DNA from 3 places in the Erwinia sp. AK-PDG3-5 genome. Region 1 is predicted to be linked to each of the others. Evidence: predicted binding sites of a transcription regulator. Region 1 holds the regulator's gene; each other region holds the start of a gene.
What was found. The regulator PurR, encoded in region 1, represses purine synthesis genes. The targets are predictions, from matches to a motif close to CANGCAAACGTTTGCNTG.

Region 1 (7,571 bases):
GCGTAGCGATATCTATGGCGGCAGCGTTGAGAACCGCACCCGCTTTGCGCTGGAAGTGGTTGATGCCGCGATCGCAGGCTGGAGCGCGGATCGTATTGGTATCCGTATTTCTCCGCTGGGCCCATTCAACGGCCTGGACAACGGTGAAGATCAGGAAGCTGCAGCGCTGTATTACATCGCTGAACTGGCTAAACGTAACCTGGCCTATCTGCATATCTCCGAGCCAGACTGGGCCGGTGGCAAGCCTTACAGCGAAGCCTTCCGTAAAGCGATTCGCGCGGTGTATCCCGGCGTAATTGTTGGTGCAGGTGCCTACACGGCGGATAAAGCCGAAGAGCTGATCGAAAAAGGGCTGATTGATGCCGCTGCCTTTGGCCGCGTGTACATCGCTAACCCGGATCTGGTTGAACGTCTGCGTGAAAATGCCCCGCTGAACGATCCTCGCCCTGAGCTGTTCTACGGCGGCGGCGCGGAGGGTTATACCGACTACCCAACCCTCGCGGGCTGATACCCGATTGCGTGATAAACAGGCTGCGCTGAGCGCGGCCTTTTCTTTTATCACCGCAAGTTGATGAATTTCCCGGCAGACAAAGCCTTCTGATTACCCTGCGTGCAAATCGCCGCTATACTTATTTTTTCCCCGTTATCGGATGATGACGTTTTACACCAAGAGGATGTTATGCGCTTACTTCACACCATGCTTCGCGTTGGCGATCTGCAGCGTTCCGTTGATTTTTATACCAAAGTGCTGGGTATGCGCCTGCTGCGTACCAGTGAAAACACCGAATATAAATACACTCTGGCGTTTGTGGGTTACACCGATGAGAGCGAAGGCGCTGTTATTGAACTGACTTACAACTGGGGCGTAGACAGCTACAACCTGGGCGACGCTTACGGCCACGTCGCGCTGGGCGTTGATGATGTTGCAGCGACCTGCGATCGTATTCGCAATGATGGCGGTAATGTCACCCGTGAAGCTGGCCCGGTTAAAGGCGGCACCACCATCATCGCCTTTGTAGAAGATCCGGACGGCTACAAAATTGAACTGATTGAGAACAAGCACGCTGGCCACGGCCTGGGTGATTAATGTTCCGGGGTGCCATAATGGCACCCTTCTTCCCCCTTCCCCTGCTGCATCTCGTGGTGAAATTTGCCATAATGCGCGCTGCATTTTTTCGCCAATGAGATCCTGATGTCTGAATCGAACGAACTGAACGCCCTCAGCAGCCGTTTTCGCGGTTTTTATCCGGTAGTAATTGATGTGGAAACCGCCGGTTTTGATGCGAAGACCAACGCATTACTGGAAATAGCCGCCGTCACCCTGAAAATGGATGAGAATGGCTGGCTGGAGAAGGACGAAACGCTCCATTTCCACGTTGAGCCGTTTGAAGGTTCCATTCTGCAACCTGAAGCATTGGCTTTTAACGGTATCGATCCATCGAATCCGCTGCGCGGCGCGGTCAATGAATATGAAGCCCTGCATGCCATTTTCAAATTGGTGCGCAAGGGGATCAAGGATCACGGCTGCAATCGCGCCATTATGGTGGCCCACAATGCGACCTTCGACCTGAATTTTACCAATGCCGCAGCCGACCGTGCAGGATTAAAGCGCAACCCGTTCCATCCGTTCGTGACCTTCGATACGGCGGCACTGAGCGGACTGGTACTGGGGCAAACCGTGTTAGCTAAGGCCTGCGCCGCTGCGGGCATGGCCTTTGACAGCAGCCAGGCACACTCCGCGCTGTATGATACCGTGCAGACTGCCGACCTGTTCTGTGAACTGGTAAACCGCTGGAAACGCCTCGGTGGCTGGCCGCTGCCGATCGCAGAAGAAAGCTAGCCTGCTAACTTTCAGCCATACTCTGCTGACCTAATGTGGAGATGCTGAATGAAAACAATTGCTGTCGTTGCGCCCGGTGCCATGGGATCTGCCATTGCCGGGCTCCTCACCCACCATCATCTTGAAGTGCTGACCTTAATCGAAGGTCGTTCTCAGGCAACAGCTGAACGCGCTAAACAGGCTGGCATGAAACCGGTCAGTGCGGAGGCGTTGATGCGTGCTGATGTCATCCTCTCTATCGTACCTCCCGCCTCAGCCGTAACGCTGGCTGAGTTTCTGGCTCCGCTGTTGAGTGCTGCCCAGACCAAACCCCTTTATGTCGACTGCAATGCCATCGGTGAAGATACCCTGAAACGGGTTGCCGCAACGATTGCGCCTACCGGCGCGGGGTTTGTCGATGGCGCGATCATCGGTCTGCCGCCGGCGTCCCCTGGAGATGAAAGTCCGCAATTTTGGTTTGCGGGCGATCGGGCTGACTCTCTGGCGGAACTGGAGAGGTTCGGATTGCGGGTCAACATCATGCAGGCGCAGACTGGCGCGGCGTCGGCGTTAAAAATGTCCTACGCCGGGATCAATAAAGGCATCACCTTGCTGTCTGCACTGATGCTGATTAATGCCAGTCGGGTGGGCGCTGCCGGAGCACTGCTTGAGGAAATGGAGGCGAGCCAGCCTGCACTGCTGGCGCGTTTGCGCAAGGCTATTCCGGATATGTACAGCAAGGCCTGGCGCTGGGCGCCAGAAATGGAAGAGATTGCGACGTTAAATGCCCGCGAATTGCCCGGCGAGCCGCTTTTTCACGCCCTTGCCACCTTCTGCCGTCAGATGGCAGAGGATCAGCAACAAGGCGGAGATTTCACCGATCTGCTTAACGCTTTTCTGCAGCAGCAAAAATAAGCATAAAAAAAGGCAGGCGCTCATCACGCCTGCCTTTTCTGCTTCTGACGGGCTTATTCAGCGGCGTCAGAAGGGTATTTTTGCGCGGTATCTTTAATCAGCTGCTGCAGTTCGCCCTGCTGGTACATCTGAATAATAATGTCGCAACCGCCGACCAGTTCACCGTCAATCCACAGCTGTGGGAAGGTTGGCCAGTTGGCGTATTTAGGCAGCTCAGCACGAATTTCTGGGTTCAGCAGAATATCGACATAGGCAAAACGCTCGCCACAGGCTGAAAGTGCCTGAACGGCCTGGGCAGAGAAGCCACAGCTTGGCAGTTTTGGTGAGCCTTTCATGTACAGCAGAATCGGGTTTTCTGCTATCTGGCGCTCAATTTTTTCAATAGTACTCATAAATGGCTTCCTTAATCGGATACTTCATGTCTATTTATTGTAGCGACTCTGCGGGCCCGATGAAAACGACATTTTTTAACAGTTGGGTACGCCCTCAGAGCCACCAGCAGGCAGGCGATAGCGTTAAAATAACATTTTCCTATTGCTTTCGCTGAATTAATGCATGAGAAAAGCACAGGTTTTGCGCATATAAACAGCTGATTTGGCTAATTTTTACAGTTTTTACTTGCTCTGTATCATTGAAACAAAAAAGACCTTACCTTTTGTTAATGAGTTAGATTAGAATTGCAAAATGACGCTGCTGAAAGGCAGAACTCCCTGTTTCTGGCAAGCTGTGGCCTCTGGTCGTAGCACAAACTGTTAATGGTAACGATGCGTTTACTTATCACGCTCTTCATGCTGGCCTTTGCCCAGCTGTTTTTCAATATGGCGCACGCATCGCCACATGCCCCTATTAATGCAAATCATCATAAGGCAGATAGCAGCACGCCTGCCCGAGAGGATGAGCGACGTAAACGCCGACCGGTTAAAGCCAACAGCACAAAAAAAGTTAAAGAATCCACCAGCAAAAAATCTCGCTTAACCTCAGTACAGAAGTTGAAGCTTAAAAAGAAACCTTCGCTGCAAACCGCCTCTGTTGAGACTGCCCCGTTGCACTCCAGCAAATACAAAAAGAAAACCACCTTAAACGCCGGAAAAAAACGCTATGGCCGCCATCGTGGCAAGGTTGTCGATACTGCTGAAGAGCTGACGTCAGATTCTGTTTCTGCGCCATTAAAGTTAAGCAAAGCTCACCGCGCCCGTTATCAAAAAGCCCGTGAAACAGCGATGACCAAACTAATGGGCCAGTTAGGTAAACCTTACCAGTGGGGCGGAACGTCGCCTAAAACCGGCTTCGATTGCAGCGGCCTGGTGTGGTATGCCTACAAAGATTTAGTGAAGTTTAAAATCCCGCGCACGGCGAATGAGATGTATCACCTGCATGATGCGGCTTCGATAAAACGTGATGAGCTGGAGAAAGGCGATTTAGTCTTCTTCCGCATTAACGGGCGCGAGACGGCGGATCACGTTGGCGTGTATCTGGGTGGTGGGAAGTTTATTCAGTCGCCACGTACTGGCAAGGATATTCAGGTCAGCGCCCTGGCAGATGATTACTGGCAGCGCCACTATATTGGTGCCCGCCGGATGATGACGCCAAAAACCATTCGATAGCAGAAATACTCAGAGCCGATCGTCAGACCGGCCCTGTTTGCACTTAATGCATGATCGCGGTGAAGCTAAACGCCATAATCATCAACAGTGCGCAAACCGTGGTCAGTAACGAGAATTTCAGATCGGTATCCATTTTTAATCCTAAATAGCCCTACAGTTTATGATGCCATCAATTTTCCCATACTTGACGGTAAAAATCTCGTTTTCTCTGCCAAGCCTTGTTAGAATTCTTTTTTTGTTGCGCAACGGCCCGCACCTTAAGGTGTTTAGCGGTCTTTAATCAGCGCTTTTTCCTTCCTGACGACTCCGGACAGCAACTAAAAAACGACTTCAGACGTCAGGTTTTCGATCTCACCAGGCAAACGATTAACAACAGGCTTATCAAACAGTTAAGATAGGCGCAGGAGTAGTTATTTCATGGCAACAATTAAAGATGTGGCAAAGCAAGCCGGGGTGTCCACCACCACCGTCTCCCACGTCATCAACAAGACCCGTTTCGTTGCAGAAGAAACGCGGGAAGCCGTGTGGGCCGCTATTAAGGCGCTCCACTATTCACCCAGCGCGGTTGCCCGTAGTCTGAAAGTGAATCACACCAAAACCATCGGGCTGCTGGCTACCTCGAGCGAGGCGCCCTATTTCGCCGAAATTATTGAAGCCATTGAAAACCGCTGTTTTGCCAAAGGCTACACGCTGATCCTCGGTAACGCCCACAATGATCTTGCCAAGCAACAGGCCTATCTGTCGATGATGGCGCAGAAACGCGTCGATGGCCTGCTGGTGATGTGTTCCGAATACCCGGACGAGCTGATCACCATGCTGGAAGATAACCGCAATATTCCGATGGTGGTGATGGACTGGGGTAAATCGCGCGGTGACTTTACCGATACGGTAGAAGACAACGCCTTTGAAGGCGGTTATCTGGCTGGGCGTTATCTGATCGACCGTGGGCATCGAGATATTGGTGTCATCCCGGGTCAGATGGAGCGCAACACCGGCGGTGGCCGTCTTGCCGGATTTATGAAAGCGTTGTCTGAAGCGGGCATTACCCTGCGTGACGAGTGGCTGGTTCAGGGCAATTTCGAACCAGAATCAGGTCATCAGGCGATGCAGCAAATCCTCTCACAGAAGCAGCGTCCAACGGCGGTGTTCTGCGGTGGCGATGTGATGGCGATGGGCGCAATTTGTGCGGCTGATGAGATGGGCCTGCGCGTTCCGCAGGATATATCGGTGATCGGGTACGATAACGTGCGCAACGCCCGTTACTTCACACCGGCGCTGACCACGGTTCACCAGCCAAAAGAACAGTTGGGCGAAACCGCCTTCGATATGCTGTTGGATCGTATCACCAGCAAGCGTGAAGAACCGCAGACGATTGAAGTACATCCTACATTGATCGAACGCCGTTCGGTTGCCGATGGTCCCTTCCTGGATTATCGCCGCTAATCCCGCTTAGTGCTGAGGGAGAATTCTCCCTCGGCACACCCTGTTGGCTCAGGACTCTTCCTTCAGCCATTCACTGTTCAGCGTGTCACTGTCACCCAGATAATCCAGCAACCAGCTCAGCGCCGGTGAAGCCTGCTGCTCAGACCAGCTCACGCAGCACGGGCTGTCCGGAAATCCGCCTTCCAGCGTCAGTTCATGCAAAGCGCCCTTTTGCAGCAGGGGTTGCGCCAAATGGCCCGGCACCATCCCCACGCACAAGCCCGCCAGCAGGCAGTCAAACGCGCTTTCCCAGTCTGGCACCACCAGCCGCCGCTGATTATCCAGTGTCCACGTGGTGCGTTTCGGCAAGGCTCTTGAGGTATCTTCCAGCACCAGTGAAGGCCATTCGCCGATCGCCTCTTCACTGGTTTCTGCGTGCTGACGTGCCAGCGGATGATTCGAGGCGACTACACAGCGCCAGTTGAGCGCGCCCATATTGCGGAAGGCGAACCGGCCTCCTACCGGGATAGCCTGTGTCGCGCCGATGGCCACATCCACCCGCCCGTCGGCCAACGCATCCCAGACGCCGTTAAATACTTCTGCTGACAGATGCAGTTCCATATCCGGGAAGTGTCGATAAAAGTCGACTACCAGCTGCCGGGTGCGCTGAGATTTAACGATGCGATCGACGGCGATATTAATTTGCCCTCGCCAGCCGTTAGCGACCTGCTGGCACTGTCGCCGGGTGGCGAGCATTTTTTTGATGACACTACGCCCTTCCTGGATGAATACCCGTCCCGCATCGGTCAGCACCACATCGCGATGGCGACGCTCAAACAACGGCACGGCAAGCCATTCCTCCAGCTGCCGCACGGTATAACTGATGGCTGAGGGTACGCGATGGAGCTCTACGGCGGCTGCGGTAAAACTGCCGCTGCGGGCAACCGCATCAACCACTTCAAGGGAATGTTCTGACCACATAATCTGCCTGCAATATTTTTGAACGCAACCTGCAAATATTACCGTTTCACAAGCTGTATGGCACGCGATTACACTCTGCGGCGTTTCGTTCATCACAAATAAAGAGAAAAAGAATGCCTTCGAAAGGATTTATTGTTTACCTGGCGCTGTTAAGCGTGGCAGGTTTCCTCGCTACCGATATGTACCTGCCTGCCTTTGGTGCCATGCAACAAGACCTGCAAACCGATGCCGGGATCATCAGTGCCAGCCTCAGCCTGTTCCTGGCGGGTTTTGCCATCGCCCAGCTGTTTTGGGGTCCATTGTCGGATCGTATTGGCCGTAAGCCTGTACTGTTGATGGGTCTGAGTCTGTTCGCCGTCAGTTGTGGCGCGATGTGGTGGGTAAATTCTGCTGCTGCCCTGCTGGCGTTGCGCTTTGTGCAAGCGGTGGGGATTTGTGCCGCTGCCGTCAGCTGGCAGGCACTGGTTGTCGACCGCTATTCCGCCAGCCAGGCAAACCGCGTATTCGCCTCGATCATGCCGTTAGTGGCACTCTCGCCTGCGCTCGCGCCGTTACTGGGCGCCTGGTTACTCAACCATTTCAGCTGGCGCGCCATTTTTGTCGCCCTGCTGTTGGTCGCAGTGGTGCTGCTGATTTCCACCTTGTTCCTCGCGCCAACGGTGAAGAAGCCGGTGGTGGATGGCGTGAAGAAAATGGGCTTTTTCAGCCTGTTAAAATCGCCGGTTTACAGCGGTAACGTGCTGATTTATGCCGCCTGTTCAGCCAGCTTCTTCGCCTGGCTGACCGGGTCGCCCTTCATTCTTGGCGCTCTGGGCATGTCTCCCGGTGAC
Region 2 (7,571 bases), 1.7 Mb from region 1:
AGCGATCAACGCATCGGTGACCTTGCGCATCAGGCGGCTTTCTGGCGCGAAGCGGTGCCAGTAAAGCATCCGGCGCTGGAACAGGCCCGGCGTTAAGTCAATCAGCTCGCCTTCTGCCAGCTCGCGCTCAATCTGCAGGTGCGGGATCATACAGCAGGTGGTGCCCTGACGCGCCAGCTGCACAAACGCTTCTGAAGAGTTAACGATATGGCAGGGAACGCTGCCCGGTGACAGGTCAAAGTTCTGTTGTAAAAAGGCCTGATGCATATCATCCAGATGGTCGAAGGCCACCGCGGGTGCTTTCAGCAGGGCAGAGCGGGTCACGCCATTCGGGAAATAACGCGCCGCAAACTCCTTCGAGCCGACAAACAGATAATCCAGCGCGCCGAGCTGATCCACCAGGCAGCTTGGCAGAGGCTGATGCTGAATACTCACTGCCCCAACCACTTCGCCACGACGCAGGCGTTCCTGCGTGCGGCTTTCATCTTCCACCTGCAGGTTCAGACGCACCGGAGAGTCGGTTAATACGGTTTTCAGCGCGGGTAGCAGCCAGGTTGCCAGACTGTCGGCGTTTATCGCCAGCGACAGCAGCAATGGCGTGGTGCCGCTGTTCTCATCGCCCAGCCACTCCTCTTCCAGCAGTTCAACCTGGTGCAGTAACGCCAGCAGCTTTTGCCCTTGCTCGGTTGGGCGTGGCGGCACGGTACGCACCAGCAGCGGCTGGCCGAACATATTCTCCAACTGTTTGATTCGTTGCGAGACTGCCGACTGGGTAATGCAAAGCTTTTGTGCTGCGCGTTCGAAGCCGCGCTCGCGAATCACTGCATCCAGCGCCTGAAGCGTGCGATAATCCGGGCGTTTCATAGTGGGTGATAACTCTCTTTCAGGTGTGGAAACTGCACTATGCCATATTTTTGTCACTTTGCCCTGGGCAAAGGCGACATTATCCCGCTTCAGGTTTGTGGCCTGGCTTCCAAAGTGCCAACAAAGCCCGCGTGAAGGCAGTCATTTCCATCGGGTTGTTTTATACTAGCGCCACACTGTAGCTGTACGGAATCTAAACTTACCATGACACAGGATGAACTGAAAAAGGCCGTAGGTTGGGCAGCGCTGGACTATGTTACCCCGGGCACCATTGTCGGTGTGGGGACGGGTTCCACTGCCGCTCACTTTATCGATGCATTGGGCTCGATCAAACACCAGATTGACGGTGCGGTCTCCAGCTCTGAGGCTTCAACAGAGAAGCTGAAAAGCCTGGGTATTCAGGTATTCGACCTCAACGAGATTGATTCCCTGTCGGTCTACGTCGATGGCGCTGATGAGATCAACGGCATGATGCAGATGATCAAAGGCGGTGGCGCGGCGCTGACGCGGGAGAAAATCATCTCTGCGGTGGCGGATAAGTTTGTCTGTATAGCGGATGAGTCTAAGCAGGTTGATGTGCTGGGCGGTTTCCCGCTGCCGGTGGAAGTGATCCCGATGGCCCGCAGTTTTGTGGCGCGTGAACTGGTGAAGCTGGGCGGCCTGCCGGAATACCGTCAGCATGTGCTGACCGATAACGGCAACATAATTCTCGACGTGCATAATCTCAAAATTCTGGACCCAATTGCGCTGGAGAAAGCGATCAATGCGCTGCCAGGCGTGGTCACGGTGGGGCTGTTTGCGGCACGCTGTGCCGACGTTGCGCTAATCGGGACCGCCAACGGCGTGAAGACCATAGTAAAATGATCTTACCGGCGCCGCCATGGCGTCGGTTATTTTCTGATAAAAAACATCTTTTCTGAACCCGATGAAATTTGGTGACTTATGTCACATAACTTTCCTGCGCAGGCTTATCCTGCTAATCCTTTTCACCATTCCCCGATTATCTGCCAAATTGTGCTGCCTTGCCTGTTAGCCGTGCTGGCCCCAAGGCAATCGTTTGTATTGCCGCAGCCGTAAATTTTGATATTTTGGCAGAAGGCTATCTTATACCCGGATGTAGATGGGGTAAGCTGGCACTTCTGAAGTCGCAAAAATAGGGTCGGGAAATGGCAAAAGTATCACTGGAGAAAGACAAGATTAAGTTCCTGCTGGTGGAAGGCGTCCACCAGAGCGCGGTCGAGAATTTGCGCGCATCAGGGTACACCAACATCGAATTTCATAAAGGCGCGCTGGACAGCGAAGCTCTGAAAGAGTCCATCCGCGACGCGCACTTTATCGGTATCCGCTCGCGCACCAACCTCACTGAAGAGATTTTCGCTGCGGCGGAAAAACTGGTGGCGGTCGGCTGCTTCTGTATCGGAACCAACCAGGTTGATCTGACTGCTGCTGGCAGTCGTGGCATCCCGGTATTTAATGCACCTTTCTCCAATACCCGATCCGTTGCAGAGCTGGTCATCGGCGAGCTGCTGTTAATGCTGCGCGGCGTGCCTGCCGCTAACGCCAAAGCACACCGTGGCATCTGGAACAAACTGGCCGTGGGCTCATTTGAAGCCCGTGGTAAGAAGCTGGGCATCATCGGCTACGGCCATATCGGCATGCAGCTGGGCGTGCTGGCGGAAAGCCTGGGCATGCACGTGTTCTTCTATGATATTGAGAGCAAGCTGCCGCTGGGTAACGCCACGCAGGTCCGCCATCTGCCTGACCTGCTGAATATGAGTGATGTGGTCAGCCTGCATGTGCCAGAGACGCTCTCTACGCAGAACATGATGGGCGCAGAAGAGCTGGCGATGATGAAGCCAGGCTCACTGCTGATTAACGCCTCACGTGGCACCGTGGTCGATATTCCGGCCCTGTGTAAAGTGCTGGCTGACAAGCATCTGGCGGGCGCGGCAATTGACGTGTTCCCGGAAGAGCCTGCCACCAACAGCGATCCGTTCCTTTCGCCGCTGTGCGAGTTTGATAACGTGATCCTGACGCCACACATCGGCGGCTCAACGCAGGAAGCGCAGGAAAATATCGGTATCGAAGTGGCGGGCAAGCTGGCTAAGTACTCGGATAACGGTTCAACGCTGTCTGCGGTTAACTTCCCGGAAGTGTCCCTGCCGATGCATGGCGACCAAAGTCGTTTGCTGCACATTCATGAGAACCGTCCAGGCGTGCTGACCGCAATCAACAACATCTTTGCAGACCAGGGCGTCAACATCGCCGCACAGTACCTGCAAACCACCCCACAGATGGGTTATGTGGTGATTGATGTCGATGCACCGCAGGATGTAGCGGACAAAGCGCTGCAGCTGATGAAAGCCATTCCGGGCACCATCCGTGCTCGTCTGCTGTACTGATTAAGCTGGCGGGTTAACGCCCGCTCCGTTAATCAGCATAAAAAAGCCCCGTCAATTGCCCGGGGCTTTTTTTATAGCGATTCAGCCTTACCACTGCCAGATTTTCGACGGCGTAATCATCGCCGGGAGCGGCACATCCCACTCCGCAACGGGCAGGTCATCAACCAGCTGGCAATCATGCCCAAGGCCGACGGGTAAAAATCCGTGCTGCTGCCAGTTTTGCAGCGTGCGGTCGTAAAAACCACCGCCCATCCCCAGCCGTTGTCCCTGCTTATCAAAGGCCACTAACGGCACCAACAGCACATCCAGCTCGCTAAGCGTGGCCAGATTGCGGATATCCAACGGCGGCTCAGGAATACGCAGCCGGTTGGGCGTAAGCGTCGTATGCTCATCATAACGAATAAACAGCAGTTGGCCTTCGGAGAACGGATGGAGCACCGGCAGGTACACCTGCTGCTTGTGCTGCCAGAGTTTGGCAATCAGCGGACGGGTATTCAGCTCACCGTCGAAAGAGAGAAACAGGGCGATTTTTTTGGCTTGTTGTATCGGGGCAAAATTAAGCGCGCGTTCGGCGGCTTGCACGGCGGCGAGCTGTTGCTGCTCGGGTGTCAGCGCCCGACGGAGGTGACGAACATGGGTGCGGATATCCTGGCGATCGAGAAGATTCAGGTTCATAGCTCACCGTGTAGTAAGACTGGACAGGGGTAAACACAGAAATCACACGCTGGGTGTTGGACAGGATCGTACCAGAAAGGAACTGCTGTAAAGAAGTGGAATCTCCGAGATGCCGCCGCAGGCTGTAACCCTTGAACCCTTGGTTCAAGGTGAGACTGCCGTCGTAACCATCAGGCTTCTCGGACGAACCGAGCTTGCACACAGGTTACAGAGCGTCAGACTCTGATGGTATTAAATATCGGCTCAGGGGACTGGCCCGCTTGCAAACATCTCAGAGAAATTTTGTACTTCACCGTCACTCTAACACAGATAACGATGAGGTGTTATTCGAACTTACTGCCGGTCCGGTCCGTAATGCGACCCTGTTCAAGCAACGCCTGTTCAATGGTCTGTTGCAGCATCCGGATGCGCTGCTCCATGTTACTGGCATAGTCGCGGGTTTTCAATTTCTCCGCAGCCAGCTCATGGCAAATATTGAGCGCAGCGATAAATACCAGCTGCTCTGTGTTAGTGACTCTAGTGCGAACTTTTAAATCTTGCAACCGTTGATTAAGGTCTTCGGCAGCCATATTCAGCGCATCTTGCTGTTCAGGCGGACAATTTACTCTTAACGAACGACCAAAAATTTGAATATCTACGGGTTGAGCAGACATGCCACCATCCTGACTGATTACTTCGCCGCCAATCTCCCTTACCGCTCAATGGGTTGGGAGGGGCGCAACTATAACTACGCCTTATAGAAGAAACAACCCCTTTTCTGGAATCGTTGAGGCACCTGGTGGTAGCATAACACGAACTTATCCAGCCAACGATGACCAAAACGTATGTCACTATCAAACACAATGCCGGGCTATGATGCGCTGGCTTCAGCACTGACGCAGCAGGGCGTAGGGATGACACCTGCCGAAATGCACGGTTTACTCAGCGGGATGATCTGTGGCGGCACGCAGGACAGCAGCTGGCAAACCCTGGTTCATGAGCTGACCAACGAAGGCATGGCGTTTTCCCAGTCGCTGGCTTTGCCGCTGCAACAGCTGCATGAAGCCATCGGGAATACGCTGGCGGAAGAGGGTTTCCTGTTCCAGCTTTATCTGCCAGAAGATGATGACATCACCGTGTTCGATCGCGCCGATGCGCTGGCGGGTTGGGTGAACCACTTCTTGCTGGGTTTGGGCGTTTCCCAGCCTAAACTGGACAAGGTGAAAGGCGAGACCGGCGAAGCGATCGACGATCTGCGCACCATCGCTCAGCTTGGCTATGATGAAGACGAAGATCAGGAAGAGCTTGAGCAGTCACTGGAAGAGGTGATCGAGTACGTTCGCGTTGCGGCGTTACTCTGCCACGATACCTTCACCCATGTGCTGCCAACCGCTGTGGAAGTACAAAAACCGACCCTGCACTAAGCGGGCGCACACTCAGGAGAAGTTGATGACCCAGCAAGAATTTTTACGTCGACGCGCTGCATTGCTCAGCAAAATGGCGCCGGCCAGCGCCGCGGTGATTTTCGCTGCGCCGGAAGCCACGCGCAGCAACGACAGTGAATATCCTTATCGCCAGAACAGCGATTTCTGGTACTTCACCGGCTTTAACGAACCCGAAGCCGTGCTGGTGCTCATCAAAAGCGACGAGAGCCACAATCACAGCGTGCTGTTTAATCGCGTGCGTGACCTGACCGCAGAAATCTGGTTTGGCCGCCGTCTGGGCCAGGATGCCGCACCCGAGAAGCTCTCTGTCGATCGCGCGCTGCCTTACGACCATATCGGCGAGCAGTTGCCGCTGCTGCTGAACGGGCTGGACGTGGTATATTACGCGCAGGGACTTTACCCTGAGGCCGATTCGCTGGTATTTGCGGCGCTGGACAAGCTGCGTCGCGGCTCGCGCCAGAACCTGACGGCGCCTGCTACCATCACCGACTGGCGTCCTGTGGTGCATGAAATGCGCCTGTTTAAATCTGCGGAAGAGCAGGCTGTATTGCGCGAAGCGGGCCGCATCAGCGCGCTGGCACATACGCGCGCCATGCAGACATGTCGCCCTGGCATGTATGAATACCAGCTTGAAGGTGAGATCCAGCACGAATTCAATCAGCATGGCGCACGCTTCCCGTCCTACAGCACCATTGTTGGCGCCGGTGAAAACGGCTGCATCCTGCACTACACCGAAAATGAGTGCCAGATGCGCGATGGCGATCTGGTGCTGATCGATGCCGGGTGTGAACTGAAAGGCTATGCCGGCGATATCACGCGTACCTTCCCGGTCAACGGCAAGTTCACCGCACCTCAGCGCGCGATTTACGACATCGTGCTGGAATCATTAAACACCTCGCTGGAACTGTTCCGCCCCGGCACCAGCATCCGTGAAGTGAATGCGGTCGTGGTGCGCATCATGGTGACCGGGCTGGTGAAGCTGGGCGTGATGAAAGGCGATATCGATACGCTGATCGAAGAGCAGGCCCATCGCCAGTTCTTTATGCACGGACTGAGCCACTGGCTGGGGCTGGACGTGCATGACGTCGGCGTGTACGGCAACGATCGCGACCGCACGCTTGAGCCAGGCATGGTGATCACCATCGAGCCGGGTCTGTATATCGCGCCGGATGCGGATGTACCTGCCGAATATCGCGGCATTGGCATTCGCATCGAGGACGACATCATTATCACCGCTGAAGGTAACGAAAACCTGACGGCGACAGTGGTGAAAGAGCCGGATGAGATCGAAGCGTTGATGGCGGCAGCGAAAGCCTGATGAGCATCGTAATTGCAGGCGGAGGAATGGCGGGAGCCACGCTGGCGCTGGCCATTTCTCATCTGACGCAGGGACAGGTGCCGGTCACGCTGGTGGAAGCCACCGAACCCGCCAGCCGATCCCATCCTGGCTTTGATGGCCGGGCGATTGCGCTGGCGGCGGGAACCTGTCAGCAGCTGGCGGCCATTAATCTTTGGCCGTACTTGAAGGATTGCGCCACCGCCATCACCCATGTTCACGTCAGCGATCGCGGCCATGCCAGTTTTGTCTCGCTGGATGCTGCCGACCATGGCATTTCTGCGTTGGGTCAGGTGGTTGAGCTGCACGATATCGGCCAGCGGCTGTTTACGCTGCTGAAGAAGGCGCCCGGCGTGCGCGTATGTTGCCCGGCTAAAGTTACGGAGCTGGTGCGCAATCAGCAAGACGTGCAGGTGACGCTCAGCAATGGCGAAACCTTGCCGGCTCAGCTGCTGGTGGCGGCCGACGGCTCGCGCTCCTCGGTGGCGGCGTCCTGCGGCGTGCAGTGGCAGTCGCAGGATTATCAACAGGTGGCGGTGATCGCCAACGTGGCGACTCAACAACCCCATCTGGGCCGGGCCTATGAGCGTTTTACCGAGCATGGCCCGTTGGCGTTATTGCCGATGTCTGCAGGCAGAAGTTCGCTGGTGTGGTGCCATCCGCTGGACGATAAAGCCCGTATCGATGGCTGGAGCGATCGGCAGTTTATTCACCAGCTTCAGCAGGCGTTTGGCTGGCGCTTAGGACGCATCACCCAGGTCGGGCAGCGCCACAGCTATCCGCTGCAGCTGCAGGCTGCCTCTCAGCACGTTTCACACCGGCTGGCGCTGGTCGGCAATGCCGCGCAAACGCTGCATCCGATCGCCGGTC
Region 3 (7,571 bases), 2.0 Mb from region 1:
CTCAGGGCGTGAAGCAGGTCTTTGGTATTCCGGGCGCCAAAATCGATAAGGTCTTTGATTCGCTGGTGGACTCCACTATCCAGACCATCCCGGTGCGCCATGAAGCCAATGCGGCCTTTATGGCCGCGGCGGTAGGACGGCTGACCGGCAACGCGGGCGTGGCGCTGGTCACCTCCGGCCCCGGTTGCTCGAATCTGATCACCGGTATGGCCACCGCCACCAGTGAAGGCGATCCGGTGGTGGCGTTGGGCGGCGCGGTGAAGCGCGCGGACAGTGCAAAACAGGTGCATCAGAGCATGGACACCGTCGCCATGTTCCGTCCGGTCACCAAATATGCCGTTGAAGTCACCGATGCCAATGCCCTGTCTGAAGTGATCTCCAACGCCTTCCGCCAGGCTGAACACGGCAGGGGCGGCGGTGCCTTTGTCAGCCTGCCGCAGGATATTGTCGATCAGCCGGCCCGGGGCAATCTGCTGACCAGCAAAGGTCAGGTGCTGCTGGGTGCCGCGCCGGATGTGGCAATTGAGGCGGTTGCTGCACAGATTGCGCAGGCCAAAAACCCGGTGCTGCTGCTGGGACTGATGGCCAGCCAGCCGGAAAACAGCGATGCGCTACACCGTTTGCTGGAGCGCAGCCATATTCCCGTCACCAGCACCTATCAGGCGGCTGGGGCCGTACGTCAGGGACACTTTTCACGCTTTGCCGGCCGGGTAGGCTTGTTTAACAATCAGGCGGGCGATCGTCTTTTACGTCAGGCTGACCTGATTATCACTATCGGCTATAGCCCGGTGGAATATGAGCCGGCGATGTGGAACAGCGGGACGGCCACCCTGGTGCATATCGATGTGCTGCCTGCGGAAGTGGATAACTGCTATTTGCCGGATGCTGAACTGGTGGGCGATATCGCCGCAACGCTCGACAAACTGGCCGCCCGCATTGCCTCGCCTTTGCAGCTCAGCTCACAGGCCGCGTCGATTCTGCACGATCGCCAGCAGCAGCGGGAACTACTGACATTGCAGGGCCAGAATCTGAATCAGTTTGCCTTGCATCCGCTGCGCATCGTGCGGGCGATGCAGGACATCATTAACAGCGACGTCACCCTGACGGTGGATATGGGAAGCTTCCATATCTGGATCGCCCGCTACCTTTACAGCTTCCGGGCGCGTCAGATTATGATCTCCAACGGGCAACAGACGATGGGCGTGGCGCTGCCGTGGGCCATTGGCGCCTGGCTGGTCGACCCGAGCCGTAAAGTGGTGTCTGTCTCCGGCGATGGCGGATTCCTGCAGTCCAGTATGGAGCTGGAAACTGCCGTCAGGCTCAAAGCCAATATTCTGCATATCATCTGGGTGGATGAGGAATACAACATGGTGGCGATGCAGGAGCAGAAGAAATATCAGCGGGTGTCGGGGGTAAAATTCGGCCCGGTCGATTTCAAAGCCTATGCCGAAGCCTTTGGCGCCGCCGGATTTGCGGTAGATAGTGCCGAAGCGTTAGAGCCAACGCTGCGTAAAGCGATGGACGTGCAGGGCCCTGCCGTCGTCGCGGTGCCGGTCGATTATGCCGACAATCATTTGCTGATGAGCCAGCTCCATTTAAGCCAGATCCTCTAACCTCCAGCCACGATCCCAGCCTTAAGCCAAACCCGAGGCAGGCAACAGCGAAACGTTTCGATGGCGATCACAATTTCGCGATTTGGCGGTTGTTTTCGCCCCTGCCTCTCTTAAACTCCGGATCAGCGAAACGTTTCGCTCTGGAGTGAAAGATGAAAAAAGGCACCTTACTGAATTCTGATATCTCGTCCGTGGTTTCCCGCCTCGGGCATACCGACAGCCTGACCATCGGCGATGCGGGCTTGCCAATTCCGGTCGGCCCTCAGCGTATCGATCTGGCGCTGACCCACGGTATTCCCAGCTTTTTGCAGGTGGTTCACACCGTGACCGAAGAGATGCAGGTAGAAAGTGCCATCATCGCGGAAGAGATCAAATCTCATAATCCCAAGCTTCACAGCGACCTGTTAGCCCTGCTCGACTTGCTGCAACAACATCAGGGAAACACCATCTCGATCCAGTACGTCACTCACCACCAGTTAAAACAGCAAACCCAGCGTAGTCAGGCCGTGATCCGCAGTGGGGAATGTTCCCCCTACGCGAATATCATCCTGACCGCTGGCGTGACCTTCTGAGGCCATGATGCAACCTTTACTGCAACTGCAAGGTATTGATAAATCCTTTCCCGGCGTGAAGGCGCTTTCCGGCGCGGCACTCTCGGTCTATCCGGGCAGAGTGATGGCGCTGGTCGGCGAAAATGGTGCCGGTAAATCCACCATGATGAAGGTGATGACCGGGATCTATGCGCGTGATGCGGGCCGCATCACCTGGCTGGGCAATGAGGTCTCCTTCAACGGGCCAAAAGCGTCGCAGGAAGCCGGCATTGGCATTATTCATCAGGAGCTGAACCTGATCCCACAGCTGAGCATTGCGGAAAACATCTTCCTCGGCCGTGAGTTTATTAACGCGTTTGGCCGCATCCAGTGGAAGAAAATGCACGCCGAAGCCGACGTGCTGCTGAAAAAACTCAATCTGCGTTTTAGCAGCCACAAGCTGGTGGGCGATCTGTCGATCGGCGACCAGCAAATGGTCGAGATTGCTAAAGTGCTGAGTTATGAGTCGAAAGTAATCGTGATGGACGAACCCACCGATGCACTGACCGATACCGAAACCGCGTCGCTGTTCCGCGTGATCCGCGAGCTGAAGGCGCAGGGGTGCGGCATTGTCTATATCTCGCACCGCATGAAGGAAATCTTCGAAATCTGCGATGACGTGACCATTTTCCGCGACGGACAGTTTATTGCCGAGCGGGCGGTGGAAAGCCTGGAAGAAGATTCGCTGATTGAAATGATGGTTGGCCGCAAGCTGGAAGAGCAGTATCCGCGGCTGGATAAAGCGCCTGGTGAGGTTCGCCTCAAGGTGGAACATCTAACCGGGCCGGGCGTTGACGATATCAGCTTCACCCTGCGCAAAGGTGAAATTCTGGGTGTTGCCGGGCTGATGGGCGCGGGCCGTACCGAATTAATGAAGGTGTTATACGGCGCGATGCCGCGCAGCAGTGGCAGCGTGCAGCTCGACGGCAAAAACGTCACCACGCGTTCGCCTGAAGAAGGGCTGAAAAACGGCATCGTCTATATCTCTGAAGACCGTAAACGCGATGGACTGGTGCTGGGCATGTCGGTGAAAGAGAACATGTCTTTAACCGCGCTGGATTACTTCAGCCACAAAGGCGGACGCCTGAAGCACGCTGAAGAGCAGATGGCGGTTGGCGATTTTATTCAGCTTTTCAATGTGAAAACCCCGTCAATGGACCAGCCAATTGGGCTACTGTCTGGCGGTAATCAACAGAAAGTCGCCATCGCTCGCGGTCTGATGACCCGGCCAAAAGTGTTGATCCTCGATGAGCCGACGCGCGGCGTCGATGTCGGGGCCAAGAAAGAAATTTATCAGTTAATCAATCAGTTCAAAGAAGAAGGGCTGAGCATCATTCTCGTCTCCTCTGAGATGCCTGAAGTGCTGGGTATGAGCGATCGCGTGCTGGTGATGCACGAAGGCCGCCTGAGCGGTGACTTCCCCATTGAACAAGCCACGCAGGAAGTCTTAATGGCGGCGGCGGTAGGCAAGCAACATAGCGTGGAGCTAGCAAAACTATGAGTACCCAAACCCTTCGTGCCAACCGCATCTTCAGCAAAAGCTGGCTGCTGGAGCAAAAATCGCTGATCGCCCTGATCGTGCTGATCGCCATTGTGTCGAGCCTCAGCCCGAACTTCTTCACCGTCAATAACCTGTTCAACATCCTGCAGCAGACGTCGGTCAACGCCATTATGGCGGTGGGCATGACGCTGGTGATCCTGACCTCGGGCATCGATCTTTCCGTGGGTTCATTGCTGGCATTGACCGGCGCGGTGGGCGCTTCGCTGGTGGGCCTGGAAGTGAATGCCCTGGTCGCCGTGGCGGGATCGCTGGCATTGGGCGCGGCGATTGGCGCGCTGACCGGCACGATTGTCGCCAAGGGCAAGGTTCAGGCCTTTATCGCCACGCTGGTGATGATGTTGCTGTTGCGTGGCGTGACCATGGTTTATACCAACGGCAGCCCGGTGAACACCGGCTTTAATGACAATGCCGATCTGTTTGGCTGGTTCGGCATCGGCCGCCCGCTGGGCATCCCAACGCCGGTGTGGATCATGGCCATCGTCTTCTTCGCGGCCTGGTACATGCTGCATCACACGCGTCTGGGCCGTTATATCTACGCGCTGGGCGGCAACGAAGCGGCGACCCGTTTATCCGGCATCAGCGTCAGCCGCGTTAAAATCATCGTTTATGCCCTGTGCGGCATGCTGGCCGCGCTGGCTGGCACGATTGAAGTGGCGCGTCTCTCTTCGGCTCAGCCAACGGCGGGAACCGGCTATGAGCTGGATGCTATCGCGGCCGTGGTGCTCGGCGGTACCAGCCTGGCAGGCGGTAAAGGACGCATTATGGGAACCTTGATCGGTGCGCTGATCCTCGGCTTCCTGAATAACGGCCTCAACCTGCTCGGTGTTTCTTCTTACTACCAAATGATCGTCAAAGCTGTGGTGATACTGCTGGCGGTGCTGGTAGATAACAAAAGCAGTAAATAACTCTCCCCTACAGGAATTTATGATGAAAATGAAACTGACTGCACTTGCTGTTCTGCTTGGCGTAACCGTCAGCGCAAACGCGCTGGCAAAAGACACCATCGCGCTGGTGGTTTCCACACTGAATAACCCGTTCTTCGTCTCCTTAAAAGATGGCGCACAGAAAGAAGCGGATAAGCTGGGCTACAACCTGGTGGTGCTGGATTCACAAAACAACCCGGCGAAAGAGCTGGCTAACGTGCAGGACCTGACCGTTCGCGGCACCAAACTGCTGCTGATCAACCCAACCGATTCAGACGCGGTGGGCAATGCCGTGAAGATGGCGAACCAGGCGAATATCCCGGTCATCACCCTCGACCGCGTGGCTTCCCAGGGCAAAGTAGTGAGTCACGTCGCCTCTGATAACCGTTTCGGCGGTAAAATGGCCGGTGACTACATGGCCAAAAAACTGGGCGATAACGCCAAAATCATCGAGCTGGCCGGTATTGCCGGTACCTCTGCTGCCCGTGAGCGTGGCGAAGGCTTCAAAACCGCGGCTGATGCGCACCACTTCCAGATCCTTGCCAGCCAGCCCGCTGATTTCGACCGCACTAAAGGCCTGAACGTGATGCAAAACCTGCTGACCGCGCATCCTGATGTGCAGGCCGTGTTCGCGCAGAATGATGAAATGGCGCTGGGCGCGATGCGTGCATTGCAAACCGCAGGCAAATCTGATGTTCTGGTGGTTGGCTTCGACGGCACCGCCGATGGCGTGAAGGCGGTTGAAGGTGGCAAGCTGGCCGCGACCGTGGCGCAGCAGCCAGAGCAGATCGGCGTTATCGGCGTGGATACCGCTGATAAAGTGCTGAAGGGCCAGAAGGTTCAGGCAATCAACCCGGTTGATCTGAAACTGGTCACTAAATAATTCAGCACGACACGCGCCACCTCCTGCAGGTGGCGCCTTTTTCTGGACGACACCCTGATGAAAACACCCGGTAAGCTGGCTGTCCTTGGCAGCATCAACGCAGATCACATCCTTAACCTGAACACCTTTCCTCGTCCCGGTGAAACGGTGATCGGCAAGCATTATCAAATCGCTTTCGGCGGCAAAGGGGCCAATCAGGCGGTCGCGGCCGGACGCAGCGGCGCTGACATCGCGTTTATCGCCTGTGTGGGTGAAGACGATATTGGTCAGCGTATTCGCGAGCAGCTGAATAAAGACAACATTGATGTTTCCCCTGTCGAAGTGATTGCGGGTGACTCCACCGGCGTGGCGCTGATTTTCGTCAATGCCGAAGGCGAAAACAGTATCGCCATCCATTCGGGTGCCAACGCGGCGTTGACGCCAGCCATCGTCAAGAAGCACCAAAAAACGATCGCTGAAGCTGGCGCATTACTGATGCAGCTTGAGTCTCCGCTTGATAGCGTGCTGGCGGCCGCCACAATCGCCCATCAGCATCAGACCAAAGTGATCCTTAATCCCGCTCCTGCCACGCCGCTGTCCGATGAGCTGCTGGCGCTGGTGGATATGATCACCCCGAATGAAACCGAAGCCGAGATCCTGACGGGCGTCCATATCGACAGCGATGAGGATGCAGCCCGTGCGGCGGCGGTTCTGCATGATAAAGGCATCCACAGCGTGCTGATTACGCTGGGCAGTCGCGGCGTGTGGCTCAGTGAGCAGGGCAACGGGCAGCGCATTGCCGGCTTTAAGGTGGATGCGGTCGACACCATCGCCGCAGGCGATACCTTTAACGGCGCGTTGATTACCGCCTTACTGGACGAACAGCCGATGGCGCAGGCCGTGCGCTTTGCCCACGCCGCGGCCGCGATTTCAGTCACGCGATCCGGTGCGCAGCCTTCGGTGCCCTGGCGACACGAGACCGACAGCTTCTTGCAGCAGCAGGGGTAGCACTTGGCCACCATGAAAGATGTCGCACGGTTGGCGGGCGTTTCAACGTCCACCGTTTCCCATGTGATCAACAACAACCGCTTTGTCAGTGACGCGGTGCGGGAAAAAGTGACCACCGCGATTTCGCAACTTAACTATGCGCCATCCGCCCTGGCACGAAGCCTGAAGCTTAATCAGACCCGCACCATCGGGATGCTGCTTACCGCCAGCAGCAACCCGTTCTATTCGGAAGTGGTGCGTGGCGTAGAAAGAAGCTGCTATGAACGCGGCTACAGTCTGGTGCTGTGCAATACCGATGGCGATGAAAACCGCATGAACCGCAGTCTGGAGACGCTGTTGCAAAAGCGTGTCGACGGGCTGTTAATCATGTGTACCGAAAGCCATATTCCGTCGGTTGAGATCCTGACGCGCTATCCTTCTATCCCTTCCGTGATGATGGACTGGTCCCCTTTTGACGGTGGCAGCGACATTATTCAGGATAACTCGCTGCTGGGCGGCGAAATGGCCACCCGGCATCTTATCTCCCGGGGGTATACGCGCATTGCTTGTATCGCCGGGCCGCAGGATAAAACGCCCGCCCGTTTACGCCTTGAGGGATTTCATCAGGCGATGGAACAGGCGGGTCTACCGGTGCTGCCTGGCTATATCGTCGCTGGCGATCTGGAGTTTGAGGGCGGCTACAATGCCATGAACCAACTGCTGGCGCTCAACCCGCTGCCGCAGGCGGTGTTTACCAGCAACGATGCGATGGCGGTTGGAGTTTATCACGCGTTGTATCAGGCGGGACTGTCGGTGCCGCAGGACATTGCGGTGATCGGCTATGACGATATCGAGCTGGCCCGCTATATGACCCCGCCGCTGACCACCATCCATCAGCCGAAAGATGAACTGGGTGAGTTGGCCATTGATACGCTGCTGCATCGTCTGGCCGAGCCCGGTGGCAGCCAGCAACTGCTGGTGCTGACACCGGAACTGGTCGAGCGCGGATCCGTCGGGGAGTGTTAGGCGGCTTTC

Region 2: serA (phosphoglycerate dehydrogenase) is a predicted target of PurR. The motif match lies at 1,911-1,928, and genes of this name have one in related genera.
Region 3: rbsD (D-ribose pyranase) is a predicted target of PurR. The motif match lies at 1,737-1,754, and genes of this name have one in related genera.

Annotation. Positions count from the first base shown of each region.
Region 1 is NZ_CM165967.1:2,688,858-2,696,428, forward strand. Features, by position in the region: gene nemA (N-ethylmaleimide reductase) at 1-508, shown strand, start outside; gene gloA (lactoylglutathione lyase) at 680-1,087, shown strand; gene rnt (ribonuclease T) at 1,193-1,840, shown strand; gene AC1UKS_RS12355 (NAD(P)-dependent oxidoreductase) at 1,889-2,734, shown strand; gene AC1UKS_RS12360 (Grx4 family monothiol glutaredoxin) at 2,788-3,126, opposite strand; gene AC1UKS_RS12365 (C40 family peptidase) at 3,499-4,338, shown strand; gene cydH (cytochrome bd-I oxidase subunit CydH) at 4,382-4,471, opposite strand; gene purR (HTH-type transcriptional repressor PurR) at 4,756-5,781, shown strand; gene punR (DNA-binding transcriptional activator PunR) at 5,830-6,741, opposite strand; gene punC (purine nucleoside transporter PunC) at 6,855-7,571, shown strand, end outside.
Region 2 is NZ_CM165967.1:943,767-951,337, forward strand. Features, by position in the region: gene AC1UKS_RS04345 (LysR family transcriptional regulator ArgP) at 1-864, opposite strand, end outside; gene rpiA (ribose-5-phosphate isomerase RpiA) at 1,069-1,728, shown strand; gene serA (phosphoglycerate dehydrogenase) at 2,031-3,266, shown strand; gene AC1UKS_RS04360 (5-formyltetrahydrofolate cyclo-ligase) at 3,354-3,941, opposite strand; RNA gene ssrS (6S RNA) at 4,039-4,222, opposite strand; gene zapA (cell division protein ZapA) at 4,265-4,594, opposite strand; gene AC1UKS_RS04375 (YecA/YgfB family protein) at 4,766-5,344, shown strand; gene pepP (Xaa-Pro aminopeptidase) at 5,370-6,683, shown strand; gene ubiH (2-octaprenyl-6-methoxyphenyl hydroxylase) at 6,683-7,571, shown strand, end outside.
Region 3 is NZ_CM165967.1:4,737,272-4,744,842, reverse strand. Features, by position in the region: gene alsS (acetolactate synthase AlsS) at 1-1,613, shown strand, start outside; gene rbsD (D-ribose pyranase) at 1,766-2,185, shown strand; gene rbsA (ribose ABC transporter ATP-binding protein RbsA) at 2,193-3,704, shown strand; gene rbsC (ribose ABC transporter permease) at 3,701-4,669, shown strand; gene rbsB (ribose ABC transporter substrate-binding protein RbsB) at 4,692-5,570, shown strand; gene rbsK (ribokinase) at 5,628-6,557, shown strand; gene rbsR (ribose operon transcriptional repressor RbsR) at 6,561-7,562, shown strand; gene mdtD (multidrug transporter subunit MdtD) at 7,559-7,571, opposite strand, start outside.